Regions from separate parts of the Sulfurovum sp. TSL6 genome, predicted to be linked through region 2. Evidence: riboswitches for the same ligand, from Rfam matches in the RefSeq annotation. Region 2 holds a riboswitch; each other region holds the start of a gene.

Region 1 (8,223 bases), 630 kb from region 2:
AAAGGTAGCTATCCATACCTGCACTCATATATTTTTCTCTATCTCCTGCAAGTGCATTTGCAGTGAGTGCGACGATCGGTATATGTGGTTTATGGTTTTTCCTTTCATAACTTATAATCTGTCCCGTCGCTTCCATACCACCCATCACAGGCATTTCAATATCCATGAATATCATGTCATACTCATTTCTCATACGGTGTTCAAGCGCTTCTTGTCCATTATTTGCGATAGTGACACTGATCCCGAGTCGATTGAGTACATTGAGGATCAACTTTTGGTTAATTTTATTATCCTCTGCGACCAGCACATGTACATTTGTAAAGGTAAGATTCTCTTTCGTCTCTAAAGTATCCTCTTTGTCATTCATCATTCTAAGTGTTTTAGAAAAATTCACAGGCTTATAGAGTACCTTATCTATCTGTGATTTGTATCGCTTTAGATTTTTTTTCTGGTCTCCTGTTGAGATTACAACGATCTTGGTATCAAGGTCTAGGAACGGTTTTAGTTCATCATCTCTCTGACGGAATTTATGGTCAATAAAAAGAATATCAGGGAGCTGTGAAGTGCCTTTTAACGCTAAGAGTGATTCATCTGTATAACGCTTGATATTTGCGCCTGTGTAAGCGATATAGGTTTCAAGATTTTTGTTAATGTAATAGTCTGTATCTATATGTGAATTAAGAATACCGACAGTGTAAGAACTCATATCATTGACTTCTCTTTGTGTAGCGCTCTTAGGTTTCTTAAGTGCCAAGGTAAAATAGAAGGTCGAACCTTCATCTTTGACACTTCTAATGCTCAGTTTCCCTCCCATATGGTCTATGAACTTACCTGATATGGATAGTCCCAGACCGGTACCACCATACTTTCTACTTGTACTGACATCTGCTTGAGAAAAAGCTTCAAATATTTTTCCTTGTTGCTCCTTGGTGAGGCCGATACCTGTATCTGAAACTTCAAAGTTGACGTTTACTTTATCCTCATTCTCAAAGAGTTTCTTGATCGATACACTCACTTCACCGTTGGTGGAAGTAAATTTAATGGCATTACTCACAAGGTTCACGATTACTTGAGAGATCTTCGTCGGGTCACCTATCAGTAAGGTAGGCAGCGTTGGGTCCAAAAAGATGTTAAAGTCAATATGGTTTTCTGCCGCTTTAGCTGCATAAGATTCAACAGCGGATTCAAAGACATCTACAGGATCAAACTCTATAGCTTCAAGTTCTATCTTCTGTGCTTTGATCTTAGAGAGGTCAAGAATATCATTGACGATGGTCAAAAGATTTTCTCCACTCTTCTCTATGACTGCAATAAATTCAGCCCGTTCCTCTGGATCATCAGTCTCTTTGAGTAATTGTGTAAATCCAAGAATACCATTCAGAGGTGTACGTATTTCATGGGACATACTGGCAAGAAAGAGGTCTTTGGTCTGATTGCCGTCTTGAATGGTTTTGAGCAAAAATTTATAGATATAGTCAAATTTACCATTGCGGATCAACTTTTGAAGCTCTCTTTGTTGGTTTTCATTCAATACCAGTTTTATATCCTTTAATGTCTCTTCGGAAATTTCTGTATTATTTTGTATCTTGGATTGTATTTTGGAATATAAGCTAAAAAGTTTAAGCAATACAAGTAATAGTATGAATGTTGATCCTCCATACCATGCAAGGATCTTTTCATGTTGTGTGACCGTTTCCTTGTTTATTTTTTGGATCTGGGTACGTAGTAGTGATTGTACTTTGTTAAAGTAGTCCATTTTTATATCTATCTGGTTTGACCACCCAAGGTGAGAAACAGAGTATTTTCCTGATCTTGCTTCATAGGAGATCATGTCGCGTTCTTCAGCAATGATAGTGTTGAACTTCTCTACTGAAAGTAGTTCACCCAGTTTTAACGCTATGGTACTGTCTGCTACTGTATGAAACTGGGGTAAGGTATCTTTGCTTATAAACCGATCCCAAAGTTCTCTCTCTACATAACTCATTTTTCTTGATTCCAGTAAGATGGAAGAGATCAGTAGATTCTCCTGTACGGTGTTCTCTTTCAGGGCAGTATACTTTTGATACATCATCAGATAACTTTGCTTCACCTCAGACTTTTCATCAGCAGCAACCTTTTGTAGTACCTCTGACAATGGGCCAAAAATTTGCTCATGATAGGCATGCAAAAAAATGTCATTATAATTATCATTTAAACTATCCACATCTCTTCTAACAAGTTCCAGTGCTTTAGTAGCGTGTCGAATAAATTTACTATAGTGTGTAAAATGATCGTTCTGTTTGATAAATGTATCTAATTTCAATAGATTTTGATCTGTGTTATTCCTTAGTTCTTTCAGTTTCCTAAAATCATTTTTTTTATGTGTGACGAAGTACGTAGCGCTCTGTATTCTTTCATTGATGATATTGTCTAAAACAGATTCGAAATACTCTACAAAAAAAGAAACCTTCGTATTGTTTTGTGCACTCATATATTTTTGATAAGAGAGATAGGTATGATAAGAGGTCATACCTGTGATACCTATAATCATAATTATGAGTAGGCTAAGTATAAATTTATTTTTCAATATCTTCACGTCGATCCTTTTAATAGCTTTTACTAGTGTAAAGTGTTAGGAGTATATCTCTATCAATAAAGAGAATTTAAGTATATGCTTGATTGTGTTTTTTATAATTTCAACCATATTGAATTCCTTTATTTTTAAAATAATTGAAGCCATGTAAATGAAGATAGAATATGTAGGACAGTCCAAGGGTGTATTCCATTGTGCAGTCTGGCGATCTTTTTTTGGAAAGACCCATGACTTTCTGTCCTTGTTTCACAACAAGTTTAGCTTTTCAACATTTTTACCTTCAAAAATTATACTAAGATAAGATTTAAAAAGCGTTATATAGAAGTATTTAAGTTTATAATTTAAGTCATGATAATACAAATGGTGGCAAGTAAGCTTTTATAACTGATATGAAGATATCCAATATTCGTGATGAAAATGTTTTAGATGTTACAATATATATCATCCGTCGAGCCTTTTTGGGCTATATTAAAACTAATAGAGTAAAATATCGATCATTATAGAGAGCAAAGGAAAAAAATGAGTATAGATAAAGCATTAATGGATAGAAGCGGTGGGAAATGTGAGTTGTGCAGTTCTGAAGAGGGACTGAGTGCTTACACGGTTGCACCCAAAGATGAGGCTATTGTGATTTGTAGTACTTGTGCAGACTCTATAGATGATCCGACAAAGAATGAAAAACATTGGAACTGTCTTCATGACAGTATGTGGAGTACGGAGCCTGCAGTACAAGTCATGGCTTTTAGACTTCTTACGCAACTTGGTGCACAAGACCAACTAGACATGATGTATCTTGAAGATGAAGTAAAAACATGGGCAGAGGAAGGGTTGATCACTGAAGAACAAGAGCCTACACGTGATGCGAATGGTACTATCTTGCAAGAGGGTGATTCTGTGAGCATCATCAAAGACTTACCGGTAAAGGGTGCAGGTTTTACAGCCAAGCAGGGAACTACCGTGAAAAATATCCGTATGGTGCCAGGTGACCCTACCCATATACAAGGCCGTGTAAACGGGACAATGATTTTTATTATTTCGGCATTTTTAAAGAAGCTGTAGTATTTAGATAACAGGGGTTATGATTTAAATCATACGTAGATAATTCAAAAATTTTTAACAAGGATACATCATGATGAGGATCATTAACTATTTTATAGAGAATAGAAGTCTTAATTATGTGCTCCTTGTCTTTATCCTATTTCTAGGTATCAACTCCTATTATAATATTCCCAAAGAACTTTTCCCCGAAATCGCTTTAGACAAGATTTCTATCAGGGGTAGTTATGCAGGTGCCAGTGCGGACAATCTTGATAAAATGGCAGTGCGTGACATCGAAGATGAACTGGGCAATATACAAGGTATAGATAAGATTGAAACAGTGATCAAGTCAGGCACTTTTTCTATCGTTCTCGATCTTAACGACGGCGCAGACAAAATAGATGCTCTCAATAAAGCCAAAGATGCTATCGCACGCAGTAGACAATATCTTCCTGCAGATATGATAGAACCTACTGCAGAGCTACTGTTGCACAATCGACCGCTTATCAGACTTTCGCTCTCTTCTGAACATCTGAGCAAAGGCCAGTTGATAGAAACGGCCAAAGAAGTGAAGTCTAAAATTGCCAGAAACCCTTATGTCAGTGAAGTAAAGATCTATGGTGATGCAGATCAGGAAGTATCTGTGCAGATCAATGAAGAGGCTGTAAGAGCGTATGGATTGGATCCTTTTACGCTTATCGATGCCATCTCAAAAACCTCTTATATCTATCCCATAGGGGATATCAAGCAAAGTGGAAATTATATTTTTCTCTCTACCGTCAATGGTAAAGAAAATAAAGAAGAATGGGAATCAGCACTCATAAAAATAGGAGATCAGCAAGTGAGGCTTGGTGATGTTGCGAAAGTCGATATCACTTACCCTCAAGATACAACACTTTCGACTTTTAATGGACGGAATAATATTACATTGGTGATCTCAAAAGGACCTGAGGGAAATTCTATGCATATTTCCAGAGATCTGCAAACATATGCAAAAGAAAAACTCTCTAAAGAGTTTCCTGAAGTTTATTTTGATTTTTACCAGGACAGTTCCAAACCGGTTAAGGACAGGCTCAATACCGTCATTTCAAACCTGATGTTTGGACTGCTGCTGGTATTCCTCTCTATGACGTTACTGATAAATATACGTATCGCATCTATTGTAGCGATGGGTATCCCTATCTCTTTTGCCATAGGGATCATGTTCCTTTACTTTACGGGGTATTCTATCAATATCGTCTCATTACTGGGAGGACTGATCGTCATAGGTATCGTTGTGGATGATGCGATTGTTGTTTCTGAGAATATCCAGCGACATATTAATGAAGGTTTAGCGAAAAATGAGGCAGTGTATCAAGGGTTAAAAGAGATGGTTTTACCTGTCACTTTGGCAACACTTACAACCATTGCGGCATTTCTTCCTCTGTTCATGCTCACCGGAGAGATCAAAAACTTTATTATCCTTATTCCTATTACTGTGATCATGATCCTTTTGGGATCTCTTCTTGAAAGTTTTTTCTTTCTACCCTTGCATGCGGATGAGGTGCTCAAAAAGCAGAAGAATTTTATCAATTGGGAACCACTGCAGAACAAATATGAAGCGTTGCTGCATCTTGTGATCCGGTTTAAATATATCTTTTTATTCACGTTTGTCATAGTGATACCACTTTTAACCATCCTCACGATCAAAATGCTCAATTTTCAGTTTTTCCCTGGTTTTGATGGCAACTATCTGTATATTACAGGGAAAAGTAATATGGATACGACCATTGAAGAGACAGACAAAATAGCCAAAGAGTTGGAAAAGTATGTGCTTTCAAAAAAAGAGACCTATGCACTTAAATCCACATCTACCGTTGTAGGGTACCGAAGATCACTCGCCGGCGCAGATGAAAATGGGGACAATATGCTCTACATTACCATGGAATTGTATGATATGGAACCCCAGAGTTTTATCGATGCCTATATCAATCCTATATTGAATTTTTCTTTTATGTTCAATGATCCTGAAAAGATCAGAAAGAAACATACCTATGACCTTGCACAAGATCTGAGAAAAGAGATCGCACCCATGAAGAAGAAGTATCAGCTTGAAGAGCTTGGTGTGCGTGAAGACAAGCCCGGTTTGATCAAAAATGATATACAGATCAATCTTTCGGGAAAAGATGGTCAAAAGATAGCAGATGCAATGAACAGAATTGAAGAAAATCTGTCTGTCATTCCGTATGTGAAAGATGTAGGTAACAATGCACAGCTTGGAAAGATGGAGTACAAGATACGTATCAATGCGTATGGTGAACAACTCGGGTTGAGTGAAGTAGGCATAGCACAGACCCTTTCGGGTTATTTCCTTGACAGTCGTAAAGCAATGACCTTTAGTCCAAACGGTGTGATGGAGATCAGAACAAAATCCATAGGTAAAGACTCTGAAACGACTTTAATGAATTTTATGATCCCTACGCCTTCGGGAAGCGTGGTGAAATTGACCGATGTTGTGGATATAGAAAAACTAAGAGCATATGAAAAGATTGAAAAAAGAGATGGCAATACAGTCAAATCGGTCTTTGCAAATATAGATAAGAAAAAAACGACTGCTGTGGCTGTGCTGAAGAAGATCAAGCCTTTGCTGGATGCGATCGAGGATGAGGGCATCGACGTCAGTCTTTTAGGAGAACAGGAAAAAAACCAGCAATTTAAAAATGACATGATACGTTCTTTGATCATCGCAGTCTTTTTAATTTTGATCACACTCCTTTTTATCTTCCCGAAAATCCGTTATGCATTGATGGTCATGTCTGTCATTCCTTTTAGTTTATTAGGTGCATTGCTGGGGCACATGCTGATAGGGATCAACCTCTCCATGCCTTCGGTTATAGGTATGTTGGGGCTCGCGGGGGTTGTGATCAATGATGGTATCATCATGCTGGATTTTCTTCATGGTACGCATAACGCAGAAACATTCTATGAAAGGGCGAAGTTAAGACTCCGTCCTATTTTAATCACTTCGATCACTACATTCCTCGGACTTTTTACCCTGATCTTTTATGCCACAGGACAGGCAGTGATCCTTCAGCCTATTGCTATCTCGATAGGATTTGGCCTTATTTGGGGTACGGTACTGAACCTTGTTTACCTACCGTCATTGTATGCGGTGGTAAATAAGATACAACCGGGTAGAGAGACTTAGTCTGTTCCTGGCTCCGTCTCTTCTTTTTTGGATTCGTTTTGTTTGACATGCAGATCCAATTGAGGGAAAGGTATCTCAATATGGTGTTTGTAGAGCGTAGCATAAATGAATTTTAAAAAATCTGATTTGGTCCCCGAAGGTCTCAGGGTTGATAGTCCTCTAATCCAGACAACGAGTTCATAATCTACCGAACTTGATCCCATAGCAGTCATCCAGATTACCGTAGGATATTTGGCATTTTTTTTCACATAATTGATATCACTGTTTCTCAGCTCTTCCAGGATCACTTTTTCCACTTTATCATTGCTTGTTCCATACGCAACAGAGAAAGGGATATGTATGCGTCTGATATCATTCTCCAATGTCCAGTTGATGACATTGTTTTGGATAAAAGAAGAGTTTGGAATAACTACATCAATGTTGTCATTGGTTGTAACGGTGGTTGAACGCATTCTCATATCACTGACCGTACCTCGGATGGTATCTGATATCTCTATATAATCTCCCAAACGGATAGTGCGTTCAAACATTAAGATGATACCTGCTGCAAAATTGGAAACAAGTGTTTGGAGACCAAAACCGATACCTATAGAAAGTGCACCTGCAACGAGTCCCAGATTGGAAAGATCCAATCCGATACTTTTAAGTGCAAAAAGCAAAGTGATAAATACAAGAATATAGTAGCCGGCATTGGAGATAGCCTTGGCTGCAGAGAGTGAAATTTTTTCCCGTTGAGTAGCGAGATTAATGATCTTTCGTTTGTAAAATGCAGCAATGATAAATCCAAGAATAATGATCAAAATGACTTTGAGGATATCAAGGGTTGAAATACCCCTTTCATTAAAGACAAAAAGGGCTTCTGTGAGCTTGCCATAGGTGAAATCATAAATACTTTCAGCACTCTCTTCTACATTTGAGAGTGCCAGTGCCACATTACCTGCCACCTCTTTGAACACAGTCTTGAGAATAGTCCGCTTGTAGGTATAGTGATCAATGAGATCTGGGATGAGCCTCTGCAAGGCTTCTGAATCGGCATTAAAAAGATCAAGGGCTTTCTGGGTCTCATTTTTTTGTAGATAAGCCAGAGAAAGCATAAGGGTTAGATCGATCTTTGTGGTGAGGAGACTCATCATATTCATATCGTTGGAAAGAAATTTTTTACTTAAAGTATCTGAAATAGTTTCATGCACTATCAGTTCACGTTCTTTAGCTAGCTTGAGGGCAACGGCTTCTTGTTCTATAGGAGAAAATTTTGTATTTATCTCAGCAAGTTTTTTTTCGAGAGCCGGAATATTAAAGGTGACTTGTTTCAGTTTTTGTTTGAAGCGCTCTTCTCCTTTGTTTAGTAAAGTCTCATAGGCTTTGATAGTTTGTGCTTGATTGTCTCCTTTGAGTTTATAAAATGCGTATTGCAATTGGTAGAGCA
Region 2 (8,223 bases):
TAGGTTTTATTTTTATACATCAGGTAGATCACTATTATCAACTTTATATTGTTGCGGTACTTTTAGGATTGTCTTTAGGTTCTACAGTTTCTTTATCGGCAGATGCACGACTCAATATCATGTATTCAACTATTCTTTTATTGCCTCTTATTTTTTCTATGGCATTGCTTCATGATACGCCTTTGCATATCATACTTACCATTTCACTGATCTTGTATTTTCTTGCACAAGTGACCAACATCTATAATATGTATCAACAAAAAAATGCTTTTAATATGTTGCAATCGGAACATATGCTTTTAAATAGTTTATTTAAAAATGCACCTCTTGGTATCTTTACCTATAATAAAGATTTAAAGGTACTAGAGTGTAATGAACAATTAAAGACATTATTTGAGCATGAAAAAGAGAAGATCACAGGAATGGATCTTCGTATGCTTCCAGACAGACGTATATTAAAAGTATTAAAAAATGCAATTAGTGAGGGTACACAATCTTATGAAGGTCCATATGTATCCCTCAATAATAAGCCATTTTGGATAGATGCAAAAGTTTTTTCTTTTAGTGATTCAGATAATAATGTTTTGGGTGGCGTAGGTATGATAGAGGATAAAACGAAAGAACATACCGCCTTAACAGAGCTTGAATATTTGGTGCAACATGATGTACTTACCGGTTTGTTCAATCGTAGAGGTTTTAGGAACTATATGGAGAAACTTGTAACGAGTGTAAAACATAAAACATATTTTTCAATACTTTTTTATCTTGATCTTAATCAGTTTAAAAGCATTAATGACTCTTTGGGGCATCAAGTGGGAGATGATGTACTTCTTGCTGTATCTAAACGTTTGACCGATAACTTAGGAAAAGATTGTATGGTCAGCAGATTGGGTGGAGATGAATTTATCATTATTATTCCACATGTATCAGAAGATAAAAACATGGCTCATAAAGAAGCTGAAGAGTTTTCTAGAGAGATACAGGATCTTTTCTTAGAACCCTTTATCATCAAAGAGATGCATTTACATATTAAATCAAGTATAGGTATCGTTATTATGAAACCTGCTTATACGAATATCGTAGAGATCATAAGACATGCAGATCTTTCAATGTATCAAGCAAAGAATGATAATGGACATGTTGCATATTATGATTCTTCTTTAGACAAACAACAAAAAGAGCTATTTATGCTTCAGCATGACCTGGTATATGCAGTCAAAAATAATCAGTTGGGTCTTTTTTATCAACCCGTAGTTTCCATAGATGAAGATGTAGTGTGCTCTGCTGAGGCACTTGTACGTTGGGATCATCCGACAAGAGGAGCCCTGTCACCGCAGGATTTTATACCATTGGCTATTAAAGCAGGTTTGATCTCACAGATTACATGGTGGGTTCTTGATAATGTATGCCAGCATATAGCTCAATGGAAAAAAGAGAATAGCTGGAACCTGGAGTATGTTTCGATCAATGTGAATGCACAGCAATTTGTAGAAAATAATTTTGCTAGGGAATTCCTTAACAAGTTAAGAAAATATGGACTAGAGACTCATGACATCATGATAGAGATCACAGAACGATCACTGATTGATAATTTTGATAATACAGAGGATGTCATTAATGAGTTACGTAGGCAAGGAGTAAGATGTGCCATTGATGATTTTGGTACAGGCTACTCTTCTTTATCTTATCTAAAGAAGCTTTCTTTCCATACATTGAAAATAGATAAGGAATTTATAAAAAATATAGAATTCAACCCTAGTGAAGTACATCTTGTTTCAAGTATATTGGACATAGGAAGACAATTCAACTATAACATCATTATAGAAGGTATTGAAAACGAACAGCAACTAGAGCTGCTTAGAGGGCTAGATCCAAAACTTAGGTATCAAGGATATCATTTTTCCAAAGCTGTAGATGTAGAAGAGTTTGAGAAACAGTTTTTACAAAATGTTACTGAAGTTCCAATATTATAAAATATTATGCAAGTTTGGATCATTCAAGATGTATCTAATTCATAATGATATATAATACCTACGTTATAGTAAAGAGACTTTTTAAATATAATTTGTTGTGCCAAACCTGTTGTGAAGCAGGGACGGAAAGCTATGGGTCTTAACTCTAAGATCGCCAGGTTGCCAAATACCAATACTAAAAGTATTATTTTGCTTTTACAACTTGTTCTGCCTGCAAATTCTATTTAATTCAAAATTATTTTGTTGTGCCAAACCTGTTGTGAAGCAGGGACGGAAAGCTATGGGTCTTCATTTTAAGATCGCCAGGCTGCCAAAATAAATTCATATTTCTTTTGCGCAACATCCAATATATAAAAAAGGGTATTTATGAAAAAATTTCATAATATGATAGCTATTGTGTTAGCTTTTACACTAATCACACTCATCACAGGCTGTGGAGGCGGTTCTTCTACTCCAACGGGTACTTTATCACTCAGTATCACTGATGCGCAACCTCAGTTGGATAAAGAAAACGATGTAAATGTAACAGAAGTGAATATTGCTGTTATTGGTATTGAATACAATTATGAGGGAAATTGGATCACTGCTGAAGATTTCGAGCCTCAGACATTCAACCTATTTGAACTTCATGATGGTAAATCACTTCATTTGGGAAATATGATTCTGCCGGCAGGTCACTATCAGGAGATTCGCTTTAAATTGGCTGCCCCTACAAAAGAGTCAGAAGTTAAAAGTAATCCAGATTGTAATATAACATGGTCTGATGGATCATCTGCGCCATTATTTGTTCCTAGTGGAGGACAAAGCGGTTATAAAGGTAAAGGTGCATTTGATATCACGGCTGATGCAAAAATCGAAGTGACTGCAGATTTCGATATATATAAATCAATTGTTCCGACAGGAAGTGGAAAATATAATTTAAAACCAGTGATTAGATTGGTGGTCACTGAACTTTCAGGTATGATTAGGGGAACAGTTCTTGATTTTTCAGACCATAATAATTTGAGGGTTTTTGCTTACAAAGAAGGTGATTGGAATGATGAATTAGATCCTTTCCCGAATGCTGTAAGCTCAGACGATGTCAATATTAGTGATGGTAACTTTACGTTGGCATACCTTGGTGAAGGAAACTATACTCTTATTACGGCAGACTACCTAGCAGGTGGTATATATAATGAATTTTTCTATGAAAAACATAATGTTGAAGTCTTGAAAGGACAAACAACATTGGTTGATATCAATACTTCAAACTAAAATGTATTGAATATATTCCAGACTGCATACAAAGTATGTGTCTGGAGTAAAAAGAGATAAATAATCTAATCTCTTTTTATATGCTGCTTAGAACAATTCTCTACAAGTATTTTAAAAAACGATCTGCCCGTCTTGCTGCATACGTTTGATAATACCTTTTGCCATCTCATGGCCTTGATAGGCAGCTTTTCTACACCACTCTATGGCTTTCTCTTTATCCTCTTCGCAACCTAACCCCATGTCATATAATGCGCCCAGGTTAAACTGTGCTTTGGCATTGCCTGCCTGAGCTGCTTTAGAGAAGAGTATGAATGCCTTTTTGTAATCCTGGTGTACACCACGACCCTCTTTGTACATGGCACCAAGGTTATTAAAGGCATCTATGTTGCCTCTTTTGGCTGCTTCTTCGTACCAGAAGGCTGCTTCTGATTCATTTTTCTCACACCCTTCACCGTTTTCTAGCATCAATGCCACTTCAAACTGTGCCAAAGGTACTTCTCTGGTTGCAGATTCTAGATAGTAGTCAAAGGCTTTTTTAGTATCTTGGTTGACACCATAGCCTCTAAAATATAGAAAACCTAGATAGTAATAAGATACAGGGTCATTTTGTTTTTCTAGAGCAGTATAGAGCTCAAGGGCCTTATCGTATTCTTTTGCGAGTAATGCGTTGTACGCTTCTTGTGCTAGAGGAGTCATTATACACCAAACCCTGCAAGTTCTGCACTCACTTTTTCTATCTTGCTTTGCGCATCTTCAAGTGCTTGCTTATTTGTGGCAAGTACTTCTGCTGGTGCATTGGCAACAAACTTTTCATTATTGAGCATACCACTTAATTTTTGTATCTCTTTTTCTAGCTTCTCTTTTTGTTTAGTCAGTTTGTTGATGATAGGTGTCATATCTATCTCACCCGTTGGCAGATACACTTCTAAATTATCAGAAACATCCGTAATGGAGTCTGCTACTTTTGCATCCACAAACTCAATATTTTCCACTTTAGCCAATTTCTGTATGAATGGACGAGCCATCTCTGTATCGATATTTACATCTAGTTTGATGTAGGCTTTTTCTATCTTGCTATTACCCATATCGATGACTACTTTAGCACGTCTCAGAGCAGTGATAGACTCTTCGATGATCGCAAACATGTTTTCAGCTTCTACGTCTCTTGTTATCTCTTTAGGGAAGTTCATGACCATTAATGAATCACCACCTTCTAGTGTAGTACCTGAGAGTTTGTGGTAAAGATGATCAGAGATAAACGGCATGAACGGAGAAACCATTTTAAGTGTCTCTTTGAAGATCGCACCAAGCTCTACGATGCTTTCTCTGTCGGCTTTAGAGTATTCGATACCCCAATCACAAAACTCATTCCATACAAAGTTGTAGAGTGTTTTTGCAGACTCATCAAATTTATAAGACTCAATTGAGGTACGAATCTTCTCTACCGCAAGACTCAAACGGCTTTGCATATAGCGCCCAAGCAGTGTTTTAACTTCTATATCTTTGAGTTCTGGAAAAGTATCTACATTGAGTTGCAAGTAGTTTGTTGCATTGTAAAGTTTGTTCGTAAAGTTTCTAAACTGCTCTAGATTTTTAGCACCCAGTTTTATGTCACGACCCTGTACAGCCAGGTATGCCAAAGTAAATCTGATAATATCTGCTGAATGTTCTTCCACCATATCAAGTGGATCGATCACATTGCCTTTTGACTTTGACATCTTCGCACCGTGTTCATCTCTTACAAGCGCATGCATATAGATGTCTTCAAATGGTAGTTTCCCTGTAAAATGTTCACCCATCATCATCATTCTTGCTACCCAGAAGAACATGATGTCAAAACCTGTAATGAGCAGTGAATTAGGGTAAAAATCTTCCATGTCAGTTTCATTATAGAGTTCTGTAAGCTTACCGTTATTTCCCCAACCTAAAGGTGACATTGCCCATAAGGCTGAAGAGAACCATGTATCGAGTACGTCAGGGTCTTGTGTTATTTTCTTTGATGCACATTTTGGACATGTTTCAGGTTCATCTTCCCTGTCTGCCCATTGATGGCCACAGTCATCACAGGTAAATACCGGTATACGGTGTCCCCACCATAGTTGACGAGAGATACACCAAGGACGAAGTTCATCCATCCATGCTGTATAAGAGTTTATCCAGTGGGCAGGGTGGAAGTTGTTGTGTTTTTTAGTCTCTTTGATAGAATTTTCAGCTATTTTTTCACTCAAGAACCACTGTTGAGAGATAAAAGGTTCAACGATATTCTTACATCTGTAACAGTGTCCTACTTGATGAATATGCTCTTCTATTTTCACGATATGTCCGGCATCTTCAAGTGCTTTTACGATCACTGGACGCGCTTCTAGACGCTCTAAACCAGCAAAATCACCACAGTAGTCATTTAATATCCCTTTTTCATCAAAGACCTTGATGAACTCTAAGTTATGTCTTTTCCCTACCGCATAGTCATTTTGGTCATGTGCAGGTGTCACTTTAACCACACCTGTTCCAAACTCCATATCTACATATTCATCCGTAATAACCTTGATCTTTCTATCCGTCAGTGGTAAAAGAACCTCTTTACCAACGATGTCTGTATAACGATCATCATCAGGGTGTACCATGATCGCGGTATCACCGAAGTATGTCTCAGGTCTAGTAGTCGCTACTTCAAGCTCTCCTGAACCATCAGCAAATTTATAGATCATCGTGTAGAATTTGCCATTGACCTCTTCGTGTTCTACTTCAATGTCAGACAATGCACCATCATGGGTACACCAGTTGACCATATAATTATTTTGAGTGATGTGACCTTCATTGTAAAGTGAGACAAATGCTTCTTTGACGGCTTCTTTAAGCCCCTCATCCATGGTAAAACGCTCACGTTTCCATGCAGGTGTGACTCCCAGCTTTCTCATCTGGTGTACGATGTTGCCGCCACTTGTCTCTTTTTGCAACCATGCACGCTCTAAGAATTTCTCTCTTCCTATCTCTTCTTTTGTCGTACCTTCGGCTAAAAGCTGCTTTTCTACAATGTTCTGAGTAGCAATACCTGCATGGTCAGTACCAGGTTGCCAAAGTGTTTTAAACCCATCCATACGCTTATAACGTGTAATGATATCTTGGAGTGTAAATGTAAGTGCATGACCGATATGCAGAGACCCTGTAACATTTGGAGGAGGCATCATAATAGAAAAGTTTTTCCCTTCCTCCTGGATACGCTTATTTCCATCTATTTCAAAGTACCCACGCTCTTCACAGAGTTTATAGTAATTATCTTCTACTTCTTTTGGGTTATATGTTGCTTTTTTTTCAGTTGATTCGCTCATCAGACTATCCTACATGATAATATTGTCGCGATTATAGCGTAATGGTGCTTTTTCTTTTATGGCAGGGCTTAAAAGAGTGGAGTTTTGTTCTTTTTGTGCCATTGTATAATGGCATCCCATGCTTCCTCTGCATTATCTACATACGATAATATATCTAGATCATGAGACGCTATGGCATCCTCTTCTTGTAAAAAATCAAAATCAATCATACGGTTCCAGTACTCTTTTCCAAGCAGAATGACGGGTATAGGGTGACTTTTTTTTGTTTGTATCAGTGTTAATACTTCAAAGAGTTCATCAAGGGTACCAAAACCTCCTGGAAAGATGACCAGCGCCTTGGCGCGTTGCATAAAATGGAGTTTACGTACGGCAAAATATCGAAACTGGAAACAGAGTTCAGGTGTAATGTATGGGTTAGGGAATTGTTCATGTGAGAGGTCTATATTGAGACCGATAGATTTGGAACCCACATCAGAAGCACCGCGGTTTGCTGCTTCCATAATACCAGGACCACCTCCTGTCATTAAGGTGACATGCATATCTTCAGGGCTTTTACCGCTTTTCCCTACCAGTTGACCAAATTTACGTGCTTCGTCATAGTAATGACTCTTTCTTACTATACTTTCCGCTTTTTTAAGTGCAATAAGAAGTGCTTCTGAATGAGGAGAAGCCTCCAACTCCTTTTCGATCTTTTTCAATTCTTTTATAGCAATATCAAATTCAACAATACGGGCACTACCAAAAACCACAATTGTATGGTCCACACCCTGTTTTTGCATTTTTACCTCTGCTTTGAGATAATCAAGCTGAAGTCTTACTCCTCTGGCCTCATCAGAATAGATAAAATTTTTATCTTCCTCTGCAATTTCATAAGATGGATCATTGACGATGGTTTTGATCTGTTTTAACGTGTCAGAATAATTATTGGACTTTTTTTTCATACTGGTACCTCTATGGATATTATACATATTTTTTGAATGAATTCCTTTGAATACATTTTAATGTTATAATTTTTTATATGAATGTACAAAGGCTAAACCATGAAAAATATAGCGATACTCTGTTCAGGTGGTGATGTTTCAGGAATGAATGCTGCACTCAAGCGTTTTGTTGAATACAGCATTGGGAAAGGACTTACACCGTATTTTGTAAATAATGGTTTTGAAGGTTTGATAGACAACAACATCTATAAGGCAGGTTACCGTGATGTTGCAGGTATCATTTCACGTGGTGGGACAAAGATACGCTCTTCTCGTTCAAAACGTTTTATGGAGCAGTCTTATCGTAAACAGGCACTTGATAACCTCAAGGCACATAATATAGGTTATTTGGTCGTTTTGGGTGGTGATGGTTCCTTTAAAGGGATGCAGGCACTGAGTGACGAGAGTGAAGGGTTAAGCTTTGCCGGTATTCCTGCTACGATCGACAATGATATTGCTGGAACAGAGTACTGTCTTGGTGTAGATACAGCACTTAATGTCATTAAGTATGCCATAGACTCTATCAGAGATACTGCATCATCCTTTAGCCGTGCATTTGTCATAGAAGCGATGGGAAGAGAGTGTGGCTATCTGGCACTTGTCTCAGCACTGACCTCTGGGGCAGAGATGTGCTTAATACCGGAAATACCCTATGAACTAAACGATTATAAATCATGTTTTAAAAAA
Region 3 (8,223 bases), on a different contig from region 2:
CATGTTCAATGTCTGCATAAAGTATGGTTTCGCTCTTATCATCTGCATGTACAAGCATCTCTCCTTGTGCGCCACATACAAAAGAGTTCCCCCAAAAACGCGTACCAGCCATCACACCGGCACTATCGGCTTCAAAACCTACACGGTTACAGCTTAGTACGGGTAATCCGTTTGCAATGGCATGAGAACGCTGTATGGTGATCCAGCTGTCAAGTTGTCTTGCTTTTTCGTCTTCACTGTCTGCTTCAAACCAGCCTATAGCCGTAGGATAGATAAGTATGTCTGCCCCTTTGAGTGTCATAGCCCGTGCAGCTTCAGGGTACCATTGGTCCCAGCAGACAAGTACACCTAGTTTCCCCACAGAAGTTTGTATAGGTTCAAAACCAAGATCACCTGGCGTAAAGTAGAACTTCTCGTAAAATCCTGGATCATCAGGGATATGCATCTTCCGGTATTTTCCTGCGACAGACCCATCTTTTTCAAAGACGACGGCGGTATTATGGTAGAGGCCTGCTGTCCGTTTTTCAAAAAGTGACGTGACCAGAACCACATTGTACTCTTTGGCAATATTACCCCAAAATACTACATCAGAATCAAAGTGGGCCGCATAATCAAAAAATTTGGTATCTTCACTTTGACAGAAGTACTCTGTTTGATGCAGTTCCTGTAAGACAACAAGTTCTGCACCGTTTTGTGCAGCTTCTTTTATCTTCTCTGTAGTGACTTGAAGGGTTTTATCTTTACTGCCATGGTAGGCTTGTTGAATCAGTGCTGTTTTCATAAAAATCCTTTTTAATAGGCTATCTGCATCGTAGAACAGTGTAGACTCCCACCCTGTTCTATCAGTTTTGAACAATTCACAGGAATGATCTCTTTATCTGGGAAAACCTCTTTAAAGATCTCTCCTGCTTTTGTATCATTTTTATCCTCATAGGTAGGGTAGATCAATGCATCATTGGTAATGAGAAAGTTGGCATAGGTTGCCGGCAGTCTCTCTTGTGCATCATTATATTTTGCTTCACACATGGGAAGTGGAACGAGCGTATAAGGCTGGCCTTCTGAAGTGGTAAAACTTTTCAATTGTTTTTCCATTTCCTGTAGTGCTTCGTAATGTTCATCTTCTTTATCTTCACACTTGACATACATGATGGTCGTTGTGTTGACAAACCTGGCCAAAGTATCTATATGACTGTCTGTATCATCGCCTGCAAGATATCCATGGTCCAGCCATAACACTCTTTGTGCACCCAGATAGGTATGCAGTTTCTCTTCGCTCTCTTGTTTACTCAGTCCACCGTTTCTGTTCGGGTTGCAAAGGCATTCTGAAGTCGTGAGGATGGTTCCTTCCCCATCACTCTCTATCGAGCCTCCCTCAAGAACAAAATCAATATGTTCAAGGGGCGTCGTGCCAAGATAACCTTTTTTATGTAAAGCAGTATTGACAGCATTGTCAAGAGAGGCTTCAAATTTACCGCCCCAGCCATCAAAGGTAAAGTCAAGCAGTTTCACTTCCTGATTTTCTTTTATACTGATGTAGCCGTAGTCACGTATCCATGTATCGTTCGTGGGTATCTCTATGAAAGTCATGTTACGTGTAGAACAGAACATCTTTGCAATTTTTTCTTTGTTTTTACAGATAATGTAAACGGCTTCTCCATAAGCGATAGCTTGAGCGATACGTATAAAAGGTGAGAGACTCGCTTCCAGGTCTGCTGCGTTATGGGGATCATGCCAATCTGTCTCTTCATGAGGAAAGGACAAGAGTACGGCACGCTGTTTTTCCCATTCTGCCGGCATCACCACTTTTAGATCTTTTTGCATCGTATCCCTTATTTATTATCTATATTGTATAATCTCGTCATGGCATTTATTAAAATAAATAAACAAAATTTCTATCATAATCTTAACCAAATTGCACTAAAAACTGGCTCAGTTGAAAAGATCGCAATTGTCCTTAAAGACAATGCCTATGGTCACGGACTGGAACTGATGGGAAGACTGGCATCAGAGTTTGGTATCAGACATGCAGTGGTACGAAAAACGGCAGAAGCAGAAGTGATCAGATCTTTATTTGAAACGATACTGGTATTGGGTGACAGTATCATAAAAGATGAGGTCTATTCTTTTACTATCAATACATTAGAAGATATCAAAGAAGCCCAAAAAGGTGCAAAAGTAGAACTCAAAGTAGATACGGGAATGCACCGTAACGGGATAGCCTTTGATGAGCTGGGTGAAGCTTGTACTTTGATTAAAGCACAAGGGTTAGAACTTACAGGTGTGATGACCCACTACCGTAGTGCAGATGAGTTAAGCTCTGAACTCTTTTGGCAGCAAAAACAGTTTGAGCGTGTGAAAGAAAGCGTAAAAGAAGCTGGGTTTACGCATGTAAGAGTACATTCGCATAACACAGCAGCTATTCTTAGAACAAAAAGTTTTGATGAAGATCTAGTACGTGTAGGCATAGGTGCGTACGGATATAGTGAACTGCCACACCTTTTTGATGAAGTAACACTACGTCCTGTAATGTCACTATATGCTAAAAAGATATCAACTAAAATATTAAAAGATGGAGAGCGCATAGGGTACGGAGGGGACTTCATAGCTTCACATGATATGACGGTATCTACCTATGATCTGGGTTATGGTGACGGATGGTCCAGAGGAGACAGTGCTCAACCTTATATAACAAGTGAGGGCTTACCTATACTAGGACGTGTTTCTATGGACTCTATCTCTCTTGAATCAGATAAAGAAGAAGTGTGTGTGATGAGTGATGCACAAGCGGCTGCAAAACAGTTTGGGACTATTTCTTATGAAATGACGACTGCGTTATCTGCTGAACTGCGAAAAGAAGTGATTTAAATTTGGTGAATTGTTTGAGATGAGGGAAATTGAACCCCCTCTTAAAAATAATCATATACTTTTTCTGTTATAATTTCTTGTATTTAAATAGATATATTTGTTGTGCCAAACTTGTTGTGAAGCAGGGACGGAAAGCCATGGGTCTTAACTTAAGATCGCCAGGTTGCCAAATACTAATACTAGTGTATTATGTATCATTCTCTCTTTACTACTTACTATCCCATATAAATCTTATTTAATTCAAACTTATTTTGTTGTGAAGCAGGGATAGAAAGCCATGGATCTTAACTTGTTAAGATTGTCAGGTTATCAAAATTTAGTTAATTCATTTTTCACAACTATTTTATTTTTATGTCAAAAGGAACAGATAATGAAATTTTTTTTTAAAGGTACTTTAGTTACATGTTTAGTAACAATGGGTGGAGGTTTAGCTTTTGCAGATTCTGTTGGTGAATCAAATTACAATGCTGGTATAACAGTAGGAACATTAGGTGTAGGTATTAATTTAGCAACTCCTATTAGTGATAGTTTTTCAGCTAGAGTAAATGTGAATGGCTTACAGTATAGCCATACTTTAGATGTTGATACTGTTAGTTATGATGGAAATATTGATTTTAAAAATGCTGGTCTTCTAGTAGATTATTTCCCATTTGAAAATACATTTAGAGTAAGTGGTGGTGTTTATTATAATGGTAATGAATTTGATGGTAGTGCTACTCCTTTTGGATCAGAAGTAATAACAATCGGTAATGATAAATATACTGCTTCTGAAGTTGGTAAATTAAATACTCACGTTGAATTTGATGATGTTGCTCCATATCTTGGTATTGGATGGGGAAACAATTCTAATGAAAAAGGTTGGGGATTTTCTTTTGACCTAGGTGTTATGTATCAAGGTTCACCAAAAGTAGATTTAAATGCTGATTTAAATCCATTAATCATTGGAACTCCTATTGAAGATGAAATTAATAATAACCTTGTAATTGAAACTCAAAAAATTATTGATGATGTAGAAGATTATAAATTCTATCCAGTGGTAATGATAGGTGTAAATTACAAATTTTAAAAAACAAGGTGTCCTTCTATTACAATAGTTCAGTATTAAGAGTATGTAAAATGTCTTATTAACACTAATGTAGTTCTTTAGGGCCAATGTAAAATATTTCATATTAGCATAATGATATTTTTGACTTTTACTTATTTGATCAAAAGTGAAACTTTTGTATTATTCGACAGAGAAGTTAAAATGAATACTCTCTTATTGTAATAATCACATGCGGATGTGGTGAAATTGGTATACACGCCAGACTTAGGATCTGGTGCTTTACGGCGTGGAGGTTCGAGTCCTCTCATCCGCACCACTTAAATTAACCAATCCAAAAAAATCCCCTCAATAGCATACTTTTAGAGACTTCTTGATGTTTGATGATTTTGTATTGCAGATAGTTTTCCACTCATATCTATGCGTTCTGTCATTGTATACTTCTTCTTTGCGACAGTTAGATGTTCCTATTGGAGGCACTAATGGCGTTTGTATCAGTCTTACCGATGGAGTTCTAAAAGAACAAATCCTTAGGGTGCATAGGAGGTATGGAACTTGAGTAAGCCTAAAAGATTATCTCATTAACGACCAGCAATATTACCTAAAAATGCCGTAAAGAATGTAAAAATAACCATTAAAATGAAAATAGCTGGAATTGCTGCAAGAGCTGCTTTTACCATAAACGTAACCATTGACATGAATGGCATCTTTATATCTACTACCGTTACTTCATTTTTGTTTTCATTGTTCATTTCTTCTTCCTTTTTTTAATGTACCAATAATTATACATAATAATCTAACACAGTTAGACTATATATGATTTAATGTTCGTAAATAAGGGGGTTATTTGTATTTTATTAGATTGTATTAAATTGGAGTTTGGTGGAGATGAGGGGAATTGAACCCCTGTCCTAAAATAGATAGAACCATGACTCTACATGCTTAGTCAGTGTTGTTAATTTTAATCCTGCTTTGTACTACACTCAAAACTTTACAAGACGAGCTAAAATTCTCACACCCTGGCATAGCTTCCAGGGAGCATAGTCATCAGATGTGATACTTCAAAATCCGGTTAAGATGACACTCACCGGCGAAGCAGTCCTCCGCGTTAGCGGGGTTAATGACTTACGCTACTGCGTAAGCTGGACGATAATCTGTATTGTTTGCGTTTATTCGCGTGTGGGCCGCGTAACGGAATTGCCCAGTCCGACATGCACATAGCCCCGACTACTCCAGTCGAAACCAAGTCATCCCCATATCTGAAAGATGGTGGATATTAACACATTTAGGTTACTTTGTCAATAGGGGCAGAAAAAACTATATTTTGTTATAATGCAAACCACCAATAGAACAGTTAGATTTAGGCCATCAGCTTATGTATCTGGGGTTGAAAAGAAGATTGTAGTATTCAAGTACACTTATGAGATAACCTAACTTTTAACAATAGAGACAATAGAAGGGAAGAAGTAATATGACACTTACACAAAAAGTACTATGGGCGATGCTCTTGGGGATCATCGTAGGACTGGTGATCAATATGGGTGCCTGGAACAGTGAAGGCAGCTTTATACAGGAGTATGTGGTTGGAGGCGTTTTTTACATCATAGGAAAGATGTTCATTACCGCACTGAAAATGCTTGTGGTCCCTTTGGTCTTCTTTTCACTGATCTCAGGTGTATTGGGTATAGGAGATGTGCGGAAACTGGGGAGTGTAGGGGTAAAGTCATTTGGACTTTATATACTAACGACGGCTATCGCTATCGCTACTGCTATAGGTTTCGCGATGATCGTGGCTCCTGGTTCCGGTGTAAATGGTACAACTGCAACGACTTTTACAGCCAAGGAGGCACCGCCTCTTTCGGAAGTACTCATTAACATTATCCCTGACAATGTCATCCATGCCTTTGCTTCTGGAAATATGCTGCAGATCATCTTTTTTTCTATTTTGTTCGGTATCTCATTGTTAATGGTAGGGAAAAAAGCGCAAAACATTGCAGAAGGTGTAGAAGTGCTCAATGAAGCGATGATGCATATGGTCAATATCATTATGTCTGTAGCACCTATCGCTGTGTTTGCATTGCTTGCCAAAGCGATTTCAGAACTCGGTTTGGATCTTCTTATCAGCCTGTCCGGGTATGTATTGGTTCTTGTGGCTGCATTGTTACTCCATCTTTTTGGCACGCTGATGATCCTACTCAAACTTTTTTCCGGTCTGAGTCCTAAAATGTTTTTACAAAAGATACGGGATGCACAGGTATTCGCCTTTTCTACAGCAAGTTCCAATGCTACCATACCGGTGACACTAAGATCAGTGACTAAGCGTATGGGTGTAGATAACTCGGTGGCTTCGTTCACTGTACCTTTTGGTGCCACTATCAATATGGACGGTACGGCCATTATGCAGGGGGTTGCTACTGTTTTTATAGCCAATGTATATGGTGTTGAACTGGGATTAAGCGGCTATTTGACAGTGATACTTATGTCTGTACTGGCTTCCATAGGCACAGCAGGGGTACCAGGTGTAGGGCTCATCATGCTTTCTATGGTCTTTGTGCAGGTAGGACTTCCTGTAGAAGGTATAGGGCTCATCCTGGGGGTTGACAGACTGCTTGACATGATACGCACTTCTGTGAATGTCACAGGGGATGCTGTCGTGACCTGTGTCGTGGCTAAGAGTGAAAAAGAGTTGGAGATGTCAGTCTTTACAGATCCTGAAGCAGGGGTAGTGGAAAAGCTGGATATCGATGAAGAGCAAGAAGAAGGACTGGCTGAAATTATCCACAAGACAGAAGAGGGCTAAAGCCTTCTTACTTCTAAACTTGATATCAATTGTGAAGCCGTACCTGCCTGTTCACTTTTAGGCTGATAGAGATAGTTATGTATCTTCTCTGGTATCTCTTCTGGCAGTGTTAAATTTTCAAATTCCTCTTTTGCCGATTGTTTTGCTTTGAACAGAGCCATCTGTACACGTGAATAAAAGTTCGCTGCGCCTTCTCCTGATGTTTCGATGGCAAGAAAATTGGCTTCAGGAAAACGGCTTGTGACCAGTGACTGTACCCCATCAGAGACTGAAGAAGAGGGCATACATCCAAAAGGTTTGACGGAGATGACAAGGTGTGAAATGTTCTCTTTAACACTTTCGATCAGGTGTGCTACTTCCAAATGTCCTTCACCCCCGTCACAGTCAAGCGTATAGTACTCTTGGCCTAAACGGGCAAGTTTATCCATATCAGGTATCTCATAGTCATGGAGACCTATGGCTTTTGCATACAGGGCGAAATGGGTTTTGATCGCTGCCTTGCCCAGCTTGATAAGCACTCGTGTTTTCACAGAAGAGAAGTCTACTTTTTTTGCATCTTGAACCTGCAAATGTTCTTTTTTGTGTAAAGCACGTTCTGCTTCCCAAAGATTTAAAAGCAAACGGTTGATGATAGGCTGGGGTATACACTCTGCGCCTTCGGATTCTAAAAATCTATGCAGGTTGTAGTTTCCGTCACCCTCTGTCATAGCCGCCCAAAATTCACCCATGACCATGACCTTGGCTTTAGGTTGTAAACGGTCGAGTTTGACCTCTTCTAAAACCCTTCGGCATTTCCATAATGTTTTGATTAAACTCTTTTTTTCTAAGAATGCTTCAGAGACAAGATCTTCACAGATCTTCATGGCTGCATCAACACTTCCTGCTTCTACTTCATACGGACGCATTTTATAGCCAAGGATGTTCATAATATCACCGATAATCACAGATTTGGTCAGTGTGATGAAAAATGTAGGGGTAAAGTTTAAAATCCCGTCATCGATCTCATCTCCTTGGAAGATGCCTTTATCATGGTCAAAAGAGGTAATTCTCAATCCATCAAAACCTGCATCCCTTAAGGCTTTTTTATATTCGGTGATATACATACCAAACCGACAAGGCCCGCAACCGCCCGCAGTGATGTAGACATATTTTCGTACGATCTCTTCACTGCTGAGACCTTTTTCATCACGGAGTTTTTGTAAGTATTTGACGAGGTTTCCGACTGTAAAATAGGTAGGGTTGCACTGGCCCCTATTTCCATAGGCTTTCCCTTTCTGAAAGGATTCAAAATCGGGGTTAGGGATAGAAATATAATTCTCACCCAGTGACTGCAGGGCAGCCTGTATGAGTTGGTCTTGCAGGATGGTTAATCCGCCTGAAAGCAGGATCGTTTCATCTTTGGGTGCATACTGGATCGTTTCTTGCGGTACATCCCTCCATTGTGTTTGAGTTGCATTGATAAATGTTAAATCACCATTGCTCTCTGGAGGTCTCATGCTGCTGCATATTTCACTCA
Region 4 (8,223 bases), 210 kb from region 2:
ACATAATACGATTGAGGTTGATAGTATGAATCAAAGTGAGGTTTGGGATGGTTTTAGAGTTGGAAGGCGTGCAAAAATCATTCATCTGGAAGAAAAAGAGAATTACATTGAGGCAACACATGATGGGTACAGACATATTGGTGTCTTACATACAAGAAAATTTACGTCACATGAAAGAGCTATCATTATAGAAGACAGTATTGAGAGCTCAGGGGTCCATACAAACACTGCTTATTTACATTTTTATCCTGGGCTCTCGCCAAAAGTTAAAGGTAATAATATTATACTATTAGGAATAACAATAACTATATATAATGCAAATAGTTTAGATATTGAAGAATATGGATATAGTGGGGAGTTCAATAGAATCATAAAGGCCTTTACAGCCAAAATAGTATTTAGCGATCATCTAAAAATGGAGATGCAACTATGAAATTACTTTTCCTGTCAGATAATTTTCCACCAGAAAGTAATGCCCCTGCTAGTAGAACGTTTGAACATTGCAAGGAGTGGGTAAAAGAAGGCATAGAAGTAACAGTTATCACTTGTAATCCGAATTTCCCTTATGGAAAAGTATATGATGGTTATAAAAATAAACTCTATCAATCAGAAATCATAGATAGTATTAAGGTCATACGGGTATGGAGTTATATGGTAGAGAATAAAGGGGCCTTGAAAAGAATTTTTGACTACCTTAGTTATGCAATGAGTGCGATAATTGCTGGATTATTTGTCAAAACAGATTTGATAGTTGCAACATCCCCTCAGCTTTTTACCGCTTTTGCTGGTTGTGTACTCGCTAAAATAAGACGGAAACCATGGGTTTTTGAACTCAGAGATTTATGGCCTGAAGGTATTAAAGATACAGGGGCTATTAAAAATAAAAAAATACTTGATTTCCTGGTAAAATTTGAACTATGTCTTTATAGAAAATCAGACTTTATCATTACAGTGACTAAGGGGCTTAAAGAAAATCTTGTAAGTAGGGGTATAGAAGCATCTAAAATAGATATAGTCACGAATGGAGCAAATTTAGAGCTATTTCAACCTAAAGATAAAAATCAAGAAATTTTACATCAACTTGGTTTGGAAGACAAGTTTATTTTCGGATATATCGGTACCCATGGTTTAGCACATGGCCTTGAGTTTATTGTTGAGTGCATCAGTGAGATCAAAGATGAACGTATTCATTTTTTATTCATAGGTACAGGTGCAAAAAAATCGGTAGTTGTTGCTTTGGCAGAAAAGTTACGGTTAAAGAATGTGACTTTTTTGGATCCTGTGAAAAAAAATGAAGTCGCTGATTATATATCGGTCATTGATGTAGCTTTGATCCCTTTGACCAAAACCGATATTCATGCTTCTCTTATACCATCAAAAATTTTTGAATCAGCATCTATGTTGAAACCGATCTTACTTGGTGTGGAAGGTGAAGCAAAAGATATTGTTCGCAGGCATCATGCAGGATTGGTTTTTGAACCGGAGAATAAAAATGAATTTTTAGAAAGTGTGAAGAAAATTTCATCAAATAATGAGCTTTATAATGAACTTAAACAAGGTTGTTCACTACTTGCTAAAGAGTTCGATAGAAAAATGCTTGCATCAAAAATGTTGACAATCCTGCATCAGGTGAAAAGGGTTTAATATGAATCAGAATAGGATAGATGAATATAATAAGTCGCAGATGAGTACAACTGAAAAACTCATAATTGTCCTCAAGTCTATTTTTTCACTTAATTTTATAAAATCAATAGCGTCTTCATTTGCTTATTATCTGTTTGAACATGTGTATTGGAAGTTTGATATTACAACAAATGGACCCTATAGAGTGCATGCGACAACTTCTATACGTAATGCAAAAAATATTTCTTTTGGCTTTGATACACGAATTACTACAAACTGCATTGTCTGGGCAGGTAAAAGATCTAAAATTATCATAGGTGATAATGTGCTTATTGGACCGGGTGTACAGCTTCATGCATCAAATCACGGATATGGACTTGGTAAAGGACCTATGACTTACCAGGAGAGAGTGGAAAAAGATATCATACTTGGGAATGATGTTTGGATCGGAGGAAACAGTGTTATTACTGCAGGTGTTAGCTTGGCGGATGGTATTATTGTGGCGGCAGGTTCAACAGTAACCAAAAGTTTTGATGAAAAAAATATCATCATTGGTGGGGTACCCGCAAAGAAAATTGCACAAAGGAACTAAAATGAATGTATTGACATTTGATATAGAAGACTGGTTCCATATTTTGGATAATCCATCAACAAAAACTGAAAAACAATGGATACAACTTGAATGTAGAATCCACCAGAATCTGGATAGAATTTTAGATATTTTGGAAAAACACAATCAAAAAGCCACTTTTTTCTGTATAGGATGGGTAGCGAGAAGATATCCTACAATTGTTAAAAAGATTGATAATTACGGGCATGAGATTGGTAGTCATTCAGACATGCATCAGCTCGCTTATGAATTCAATAGAGAAGAGTTTAGAGAGGATCTTGAACAATCGATCAAATCTATTGAAGATGTAGTTGGCAAAAAGGTAAGGGCATATAGAGCCCCTGGTTTTTCTCTCAAGCATCGAAATACCTGGATGCTTGAAGAGCTTAGTAAGCATGGTGTCGAAATAGACTGTTCGGTATTCCCTGCAAGAAGAGCACATGGTGGTTTTAAAGAATTTGGTCATGCAGAACCGGCATATGTTGAAATAGATGGTGCCAGAATTAAAGAGTTTCCTATCAATCTTTACTCGATATTTGGAAAAAATATTATTTTTTCCGGTGGTGGTTATTTCAGACTGATCCCATACCCACTTATTAAATTCTTCATGAAAAAATCTGATTATGTCATGGTCTATCTTCATCCAAGAGATTTTGATTATGATCAGCCAATGATAGAAGGGCTTTCAGCATTTAGAAGATTTAAATCTTATGTGGGATTAAAAAGCACCTCAAATAAACTTGACAGATTACTTAATGACTTTGACTTTATGGATTTGAAAGAAGCAAATGAATGCATTGATTGGGGAAAAGTTAAAACGATTAAATTAGATAGGAATCTCTAAAATAATGCCAAATAATAAAATATTATCAGGCTATTGTGCCTTAAATATTTGCAATAATGTCATTTATGCGGCTAAAGGTTACAAAATATTTAAAAGTTTTGATGGCGGAAAGTCATGGGAAATTGATGGTAAGATAGAAGATCTTAAGTATAGTTTGATTGCTAATACAAGTAGGTTGTTGGCAAGACTATTTCGGACAGAAATTACATATCTTCTTATACTGCAGGATGGAAGTAGGGTAGCCATAGGTAAAAAGGGTATTTTTGTTGCTCAAAAAAATGAAAAAATCTATAGAAAAACTTTTAATGTAAGCAGAGGAACACGACCTTTGAATATGTGTGAGGACAGTAAAGGATACCTCTATTTTGGAGAATATCTTAGTAACCCTGATAGAGAAGAAGTACATATTTTCAAGTCAATAGATTCGGGAAAAACTTGGACGATATGCCATACTTTCCCTAAAAGTACTATACGACATGTGCATGGTATATTCTATGACAAATATGAGGATTTGTTGTGGTTTGCGACAGGTGATTTAGATGGTGAATGTATCATTGGTTATACTAATGATAGTTTTGAAACAGTAAAAATTTTTAAACATGGAGGGCAGAAGTATCGGGCAGTTCAGTTATTGTTTTTTAAAGATTTTATCATTTATGGGACTGATACTGAATATGACAAAAACTATATTTACAGGTTAGATAGAAAGAATGGGAAAGAGCATTGTCTGCAGGAGCTTCAGGGGTCAGTCCTCTCATCTGTTAATTCAGATGAATATGCTGCCATATCTACAGCAGTAGAGCCATCTGAAGTGAATCATGACATATACTCATATATTTGGTTTAGTAATGATGGATATCAATGGAAAGAACTCTATAAAGGGAAAAAAGATTCATTAAATCCGAAATATTTCCAATATGGAAGATTTAAATTTCCCATCGGAGCGATTAACAATGAAGAGATATTGTTTTCAGGCCATGCATTGGAAAGGTTGGATAATAAAACAATTATTTATTCTTTAACATTGTCAGGCATTTTAAAGCACTAATTCTTAGTATAAGTGCTATCTTTTTAATTAATACTTTATCTGGGCTTTCTATATTATAACATCATTGTATTTGTGTTTTATCTTGTTCTAAATTATTATGATTTCTTTTTTGAAACATTAATAAATGCACGTTTCTTAAGTAGATATGAACGAATAAGTCAATTGTCATGTTCCTTAAATCTTAGTATAAGGATATATAAAATTACAGTATCATATATTTTCTCTTTTGTAGTGAACAAAGAAAAACTGATTATCATGTGCCTTATCTTTAATCATTTAGTTCGAAAAATTGTATTTATTATTAAAATTTAGAAACCATAAAAAGTCAATGATACAAAACACAATTAATTCTCTTGAGGGGGAGAGGGTACTCTTTCCTATGAATCTTAATTAATATTCATAGGGTTTTAATTAAATTTTTGAAGTTAAAAATTATTGATGTAATAGAGTCAGCTCTGAAAATCAATAATTTAACCCCAAAATTTTATATTAAGTCTCAAATAAAGACAGTAGGTGTTAATTATTTATTGATGCGTTTATGAGTGTAATGGCTCTTGGACTGTTCGTAAATTTATCAGTTGTAAATACATAATCGGTAGTTCCTATAGCATAATTATTATTAGGTGAATATGTTCCCCCTGAGTTGCCTTCCAATATAATGTTTGTAGGAGAATTAATTATGTTATTGTCAGTCCACACTGTGCCACTTGAATTATACCAAAATCTGGCATATGCTGTTCCATTGGCATTTACTATAGTGTTGAAGCGCATATCTATATTGTTTGCTCCAGCTATACTTAGGGAATAATACGAGCCAGTCATACCATCAACTGCTCCACATTCATATAGCAAGTTATTTTTCATTTCACCATCATAAATGGCATAATCGGCAAACAAAGAGTCACCACCACTAATACCTACATTTGAGTCAAATATTACATTGTTGTTAAGTATTATATTACCGATTCCGTAATGATAACCAACAGCAGCACCGAAGTCACTTAAGTAACTACCTGATGAATTATCTGATTTTCTATACCCCCACATGTGGTTGTTTGTAATGATAATAGGGTTTTGTGCATTTAAAGAGCCTATTTTTAAATCTATTGCATTTTCAGCAAAAGCATAAGTTCCACTAGGAGTATAGTTACCATTTCCATCAGTATATATAGAAGAGTCTATGTAGATATGATTATTATCAATAATTGTACCTTCAACATTCGCCGTAACCTCTGGTGTCATGGGAATAACAGTCTGTATACCATCGTTTGAATTTACTATCTCATTGTTAATTATTTTAGTATTTTTAATAGAAAATACTGTTGAGCTCCAATCTTTAAAAGATATGGTTGGATTATCGAGTAAACGTCCTGCATGTGTCATATTCTGAAATCTACAGTTCTGTATCGTATTATTATTCGCATCTCTTTTTAACTGTACTGAAGTAATTATTTCATGGGTAAAAGCTCTATTAAGAATATTATATGATGAAGTCGCGTTAAACAAAAATGAACTTATAAGATTATTTTCGATAGCTGCAGCTCTATCCACTATCCAGTAATTCGCACCATTAAAAGTAAGTGCATAGTTTGCTACTTGTGTACTAAGTAGTTTTCCTGGATGCAAGTCATTTCCGTTGTTAAGAATGATATAGCGTCTCTTTTCAGATGTACCACTTGCAGTCAAGTTAATATTTCCAAGTGATCTATAGTCCCCAGGAGAGACACAAAAAATTCTTTTACTGCTATTATTTATTGTACTCCAGTCAGTATTACTTGTGATAAACTGTACTTCTGGATTATTTGCATCACATGCAGGTAGGGTTATTGGTTCCAGATATTCACTAGAAGTACTCGCATCCGAAGTTGGCTGTTCGTACGGTGTTGTTTCTGTTACAACAGGAGTTAATTTGCTTCCTTCTAATGTAAAATCTGCCATAAGCATTGTAAGTGAGGTAAACGAGAGTAAAAGTATTTTTTTCATAATTCAATCCTTTCTTTAATTAAATTTTATAGGCAATATTGCCTGCAGCATCTACTATTATTTTACCAGAATATGTGGCATAAGTATTTTTATCGTAGTCATATACTTGTAATGTGAACATTTCTCCAGGTATTACTTCAATTTCAAATTCACCATTCTCATTAGTAGAAAGATCGGTTCTGATCCAGTTGTCACTAATAGCATCCACTCTTAGGTTTGGTACCGCTTTCTTATCAGTATCGATGATACGATCAGTATATATAGTGTAATCGGTGTAATAATCTTCTGTTTCTATAGATGAATTTCCACTTCCTCCTCCACATCCAGTGAATAAAGTTACAAGCATCACCATAAAGATGCTCAGTGTTTTTTTGTATAAGTACATTTGTATTACCTTTTTCTTTATAAATATGATAAAAGTGTGTTGTGAAACATTTGAGAATGTACTTCTCTAAAACGGAGCATATAGGCAGCCCGGCCATCTCATTCATTGAGGTCCTAAGCTTTCCGTCCTTGTTTCACAACAAGTTTGGCTTTTTCCAGTGGTCAAATTCTAGTATAAGAGTATTACTACAGTATTACTTGCTTGTTTTATAATTATAAGCTAGAGTTATCAACTATTTCACCTGGAGCTACAGCAGCTATCAAACCATTGTATGCAGCACTGTATTTATCAGTGTAGTGATATGATTCTAATGTGAACGCATGACCTGGTATTACTTCAATTTCAAACATACCGTTCTCATCGGTACTAAGATCGGTACTGATCCAGTTGTCACCAACAGCATGTACCCTTAGGTTTTTGACAGGTGTTCCATCTGGGTAGAGGATACGATCTGTATAGATACCCGAGGCTTCTTCGATAGGTTGGTTGAGACTCCAGGTCCCTGGGTGGGAAACGGTACCTTCGTATGTTCCATCTGCCAGACGAGTCGCATAACCTTCTTCTATCCACATTCCTTGTGCATAATCATAGTACCAAAGTGGGATAATGTTTTCTGTTGCCCCTGTAGCTTCAAATATTAAAGTCATATCTTCAGATACACTTATTGGATTGCCAGCTTCATCTTGCAGATCCACTACCATAAAACCGTAAGAGACGAAAGGAACGATGCTCCCATAACTGTCTTGCCCTTTATATTCTCCAGGGAATGTTATGTCGGTACTTTTTTCTGTACTGGTACGATAAGATAATCCAGTAGTGACCTGTCCAATATATGGACTTCCATCATGATTGATATAAATACCGGAAGGTATATCGATATGGGCTCCAGTAACTACAATTTGGCTGTCATACGTCCAGTGGCTAATATATTTATCCATTTCAACAACTGTGTAATTTGGGGATGCAGCATCTATTTGAATGATCGTACTGTTTTTATAGTAACCGTCGGCATTAAACGTGACAACTGCTTTATCAGTTGCAGCTATATTCGTTAGTATATAATCACCTTGAGCATCAGTTGTTGTTATGCAGCCACCTATATTGACTTGAATACCTACTAATCCTACTCCAGTATCTTTATCCGTAATATGACCTTCAATTTTTGCATCACCTTCTAGACAGAGAGCTTGAGTCTCTTCAGCGATTGGTTCAGTTGGCACTGGTTCAGTTACGATTGGTTCAGTTGGCACTGGTTCAGTTACGATTGGTTCAGTTGGCACTGGTTCAGTTACGATTGGTTCAGTTGGCACTGGTTCAGTTACGATTGGATCAGTTGGAACAGGATCTGTTACGATAGGGTCAGTTACAACTGGATCTGTCACAATTGGATCTGTCGGAACGGGATCAGTTACGATCGGTTGTGTACTTGCAAGTGTTGTAAATGTGTTATCATTACTTACAATCAGTCTACCTCTCTCATCTTCGGAGACTGTTCTATAGTGATATTCTGTATTGGCCTGTAAATTTGATAAGGTAACAGTGCCTTCTTCTTGTACTGCAACTACTGAACCATACTTATTACTTGTACCATACTCTACTAATTTTGTAGTATATCCATAAGGATTCCACTCGATGGTAGCAGAATCTTCTGTAGCTGTGACAATGATATCAATCTTCACTACTTTTGCTATTGAGGTTGTAGTGATATCTGTTGAAGTTGAATCCGTTGA

Evidence for each region. Region 2 has a riboswitch for cyclic di-GMP ahead of LDM93_RS03920 (DUF4382 domain-containing protein). Riboswitches for the same ligand answer to the same signal wherever they lie in the genome.
Region 1: linked by a shared signal. The riboswitch ahead of LDM93_RS00745 (ATP-binding protein) and the one ahead of LDM93_RS03920 (DUF4382 domain-containing protein) in region 2 are both predicted to bind cyclic di-GMP.
Region 3: linked by a shared signal. The riboswitch ahead of LDM93_RS07440 (hypothetical protein) and the one ahead of LDM93_RS03920 (DUF4382 domain-containing protein) in region 2 are both predicted to bind cyclic di-GMP.
Region 4: linked by a shared signal. The riboswitch ahead of LDM93_RS04880 (hypothetical protein) and the one ahead of LDM93_RS03920 (DUF4382 domain-containing protein) in region 2 are both predicted to bind cyclic di-GMP.

Annotation. Positions count from the first base shown of each region.
Region 1 is NZ_BPFJ01000001.1:155,702-163,924, forward strand. It holds gene LDM93_RS00745 (ATP-binding protein) at 1-2,575, opposite strand, end outside; cyclic di-GMP riboswitch class I at 2,765-2,844, opposite strand; gene LDM93_RS00750 (alkylphosphonate utilization protein) at 3,092-3,631, shown strand; gene LDM93_RS00755 (efflux RND transporter permease subunit) at 3,702-6,797, shown strand; gene LDM93_RS00760 (mechanosensitive ion channel family protein) at 6,794-8,223, opposite strand, start outside.
Region 2 is NZ_BPFJ01000001.1:786,159-794,381, reverse strand. It holds gene LDM93_RS03925 (EAL domain-containing protein) at 1-1,973, shown strand, start outside; cyclic di-GMP riboswitch class I at 2,063-2,140, shown strand; cyclic di-GMP riboswitch class I at 2,211-2,288, shown strand; gene LDM93_RS03920 (DUF4382 domain-containing protein) at 2,358-3,227, shown strand; gene LDM93_RS03915 (tetratricopeptide repeat protein) at 3,339-3,923, opposite strand; gene LDM93_RS03910 (valine--tRNA ligase) at 3,923-6,556, opposite strand; gene LDM93_RS03905 (LOG family protein) at 6,625-7,497, opposite strand; gene LDM93_RS03900 (6-phosphofructokinase) at 7,597-8,223, shown strand, end outside.
Region 3 is NZ_BPFJ01000002.1:488,641-496,863, reverse strand. It holds gene LDM93_RS07455 (carbon-nitrogen hydrolase) at 1-781, opposite strand, end outside; gene LDM93_RS07450 (agmatine deiminase family protein) at 793-1,821, opposite strand; gene LDM93_RS07445 (alanine racemase) at 1,861-2,865, shown strand; cyclic di-GMP riboswitch class I at 2,960-3,036, shown strand; cyclic di-GMP riboswitch class I at 3,100-3,179, shown strand; gene LDM93_RS07440 (hypothetical protein) at 3,236-3,931, shown strand; tRNA gene LDM93_RS07435 (tRNA-Leu) at 4,142-4,226, shown strand; gene LDM93_RS07430 (hypothetical protein) at 4,489-4,659, opposite strand; RNA gene ssrA (transfer-messenger RNA) at 4,788-5,162, opposite strand; gene LDM93_RS07420 (dicarboxylate/amino acid:cation symporter) at 5,379-6,707, shown strand; gene LDM93_RS07415 (hypothetical protein) at 6,704-8,223, opposite strand, start outside; gene LDM93_RS07410 (BadF/BadG/BcrA/BcrD ATPase family protein) at 8,221-8,223, opposite strand, start outside.
Region 4 is NZ_BPFJ01000001.1:1,000,304-1,008,526, reverse strand. It holds gene LDM93_RS04910 (alginate lyase family protein) at 1-433, shown strand, start outside; gene LDM93_RS04905 (glycosyltransferase family 4 protein) at 430-1,644, shown strand; gene LDM93_RS04900 (acyltransferase) at 1,646-2,215, shown strand; gene LDM93_RS04895 (polysaccharide deacetylase family protein) at 2,217-3,077, shown strand; gene LDM93_RS04890 (hypothetical protein) at 3,082-4,125, shown strand; gene LDM93_RS04885 (hypothetical protein) at 4,642-6,108, opposite strand; gene LDM93_RS04880 (hypothetical protein) at 6,128-6,493, opposite strand; cyclic di-GMP riboswitch class I at 6,574-6,652, opposite strand; gene LDM93_RS04875 (fibronectin type III domain-containing protein) at 6,706-8,223, opposite strand, start outside.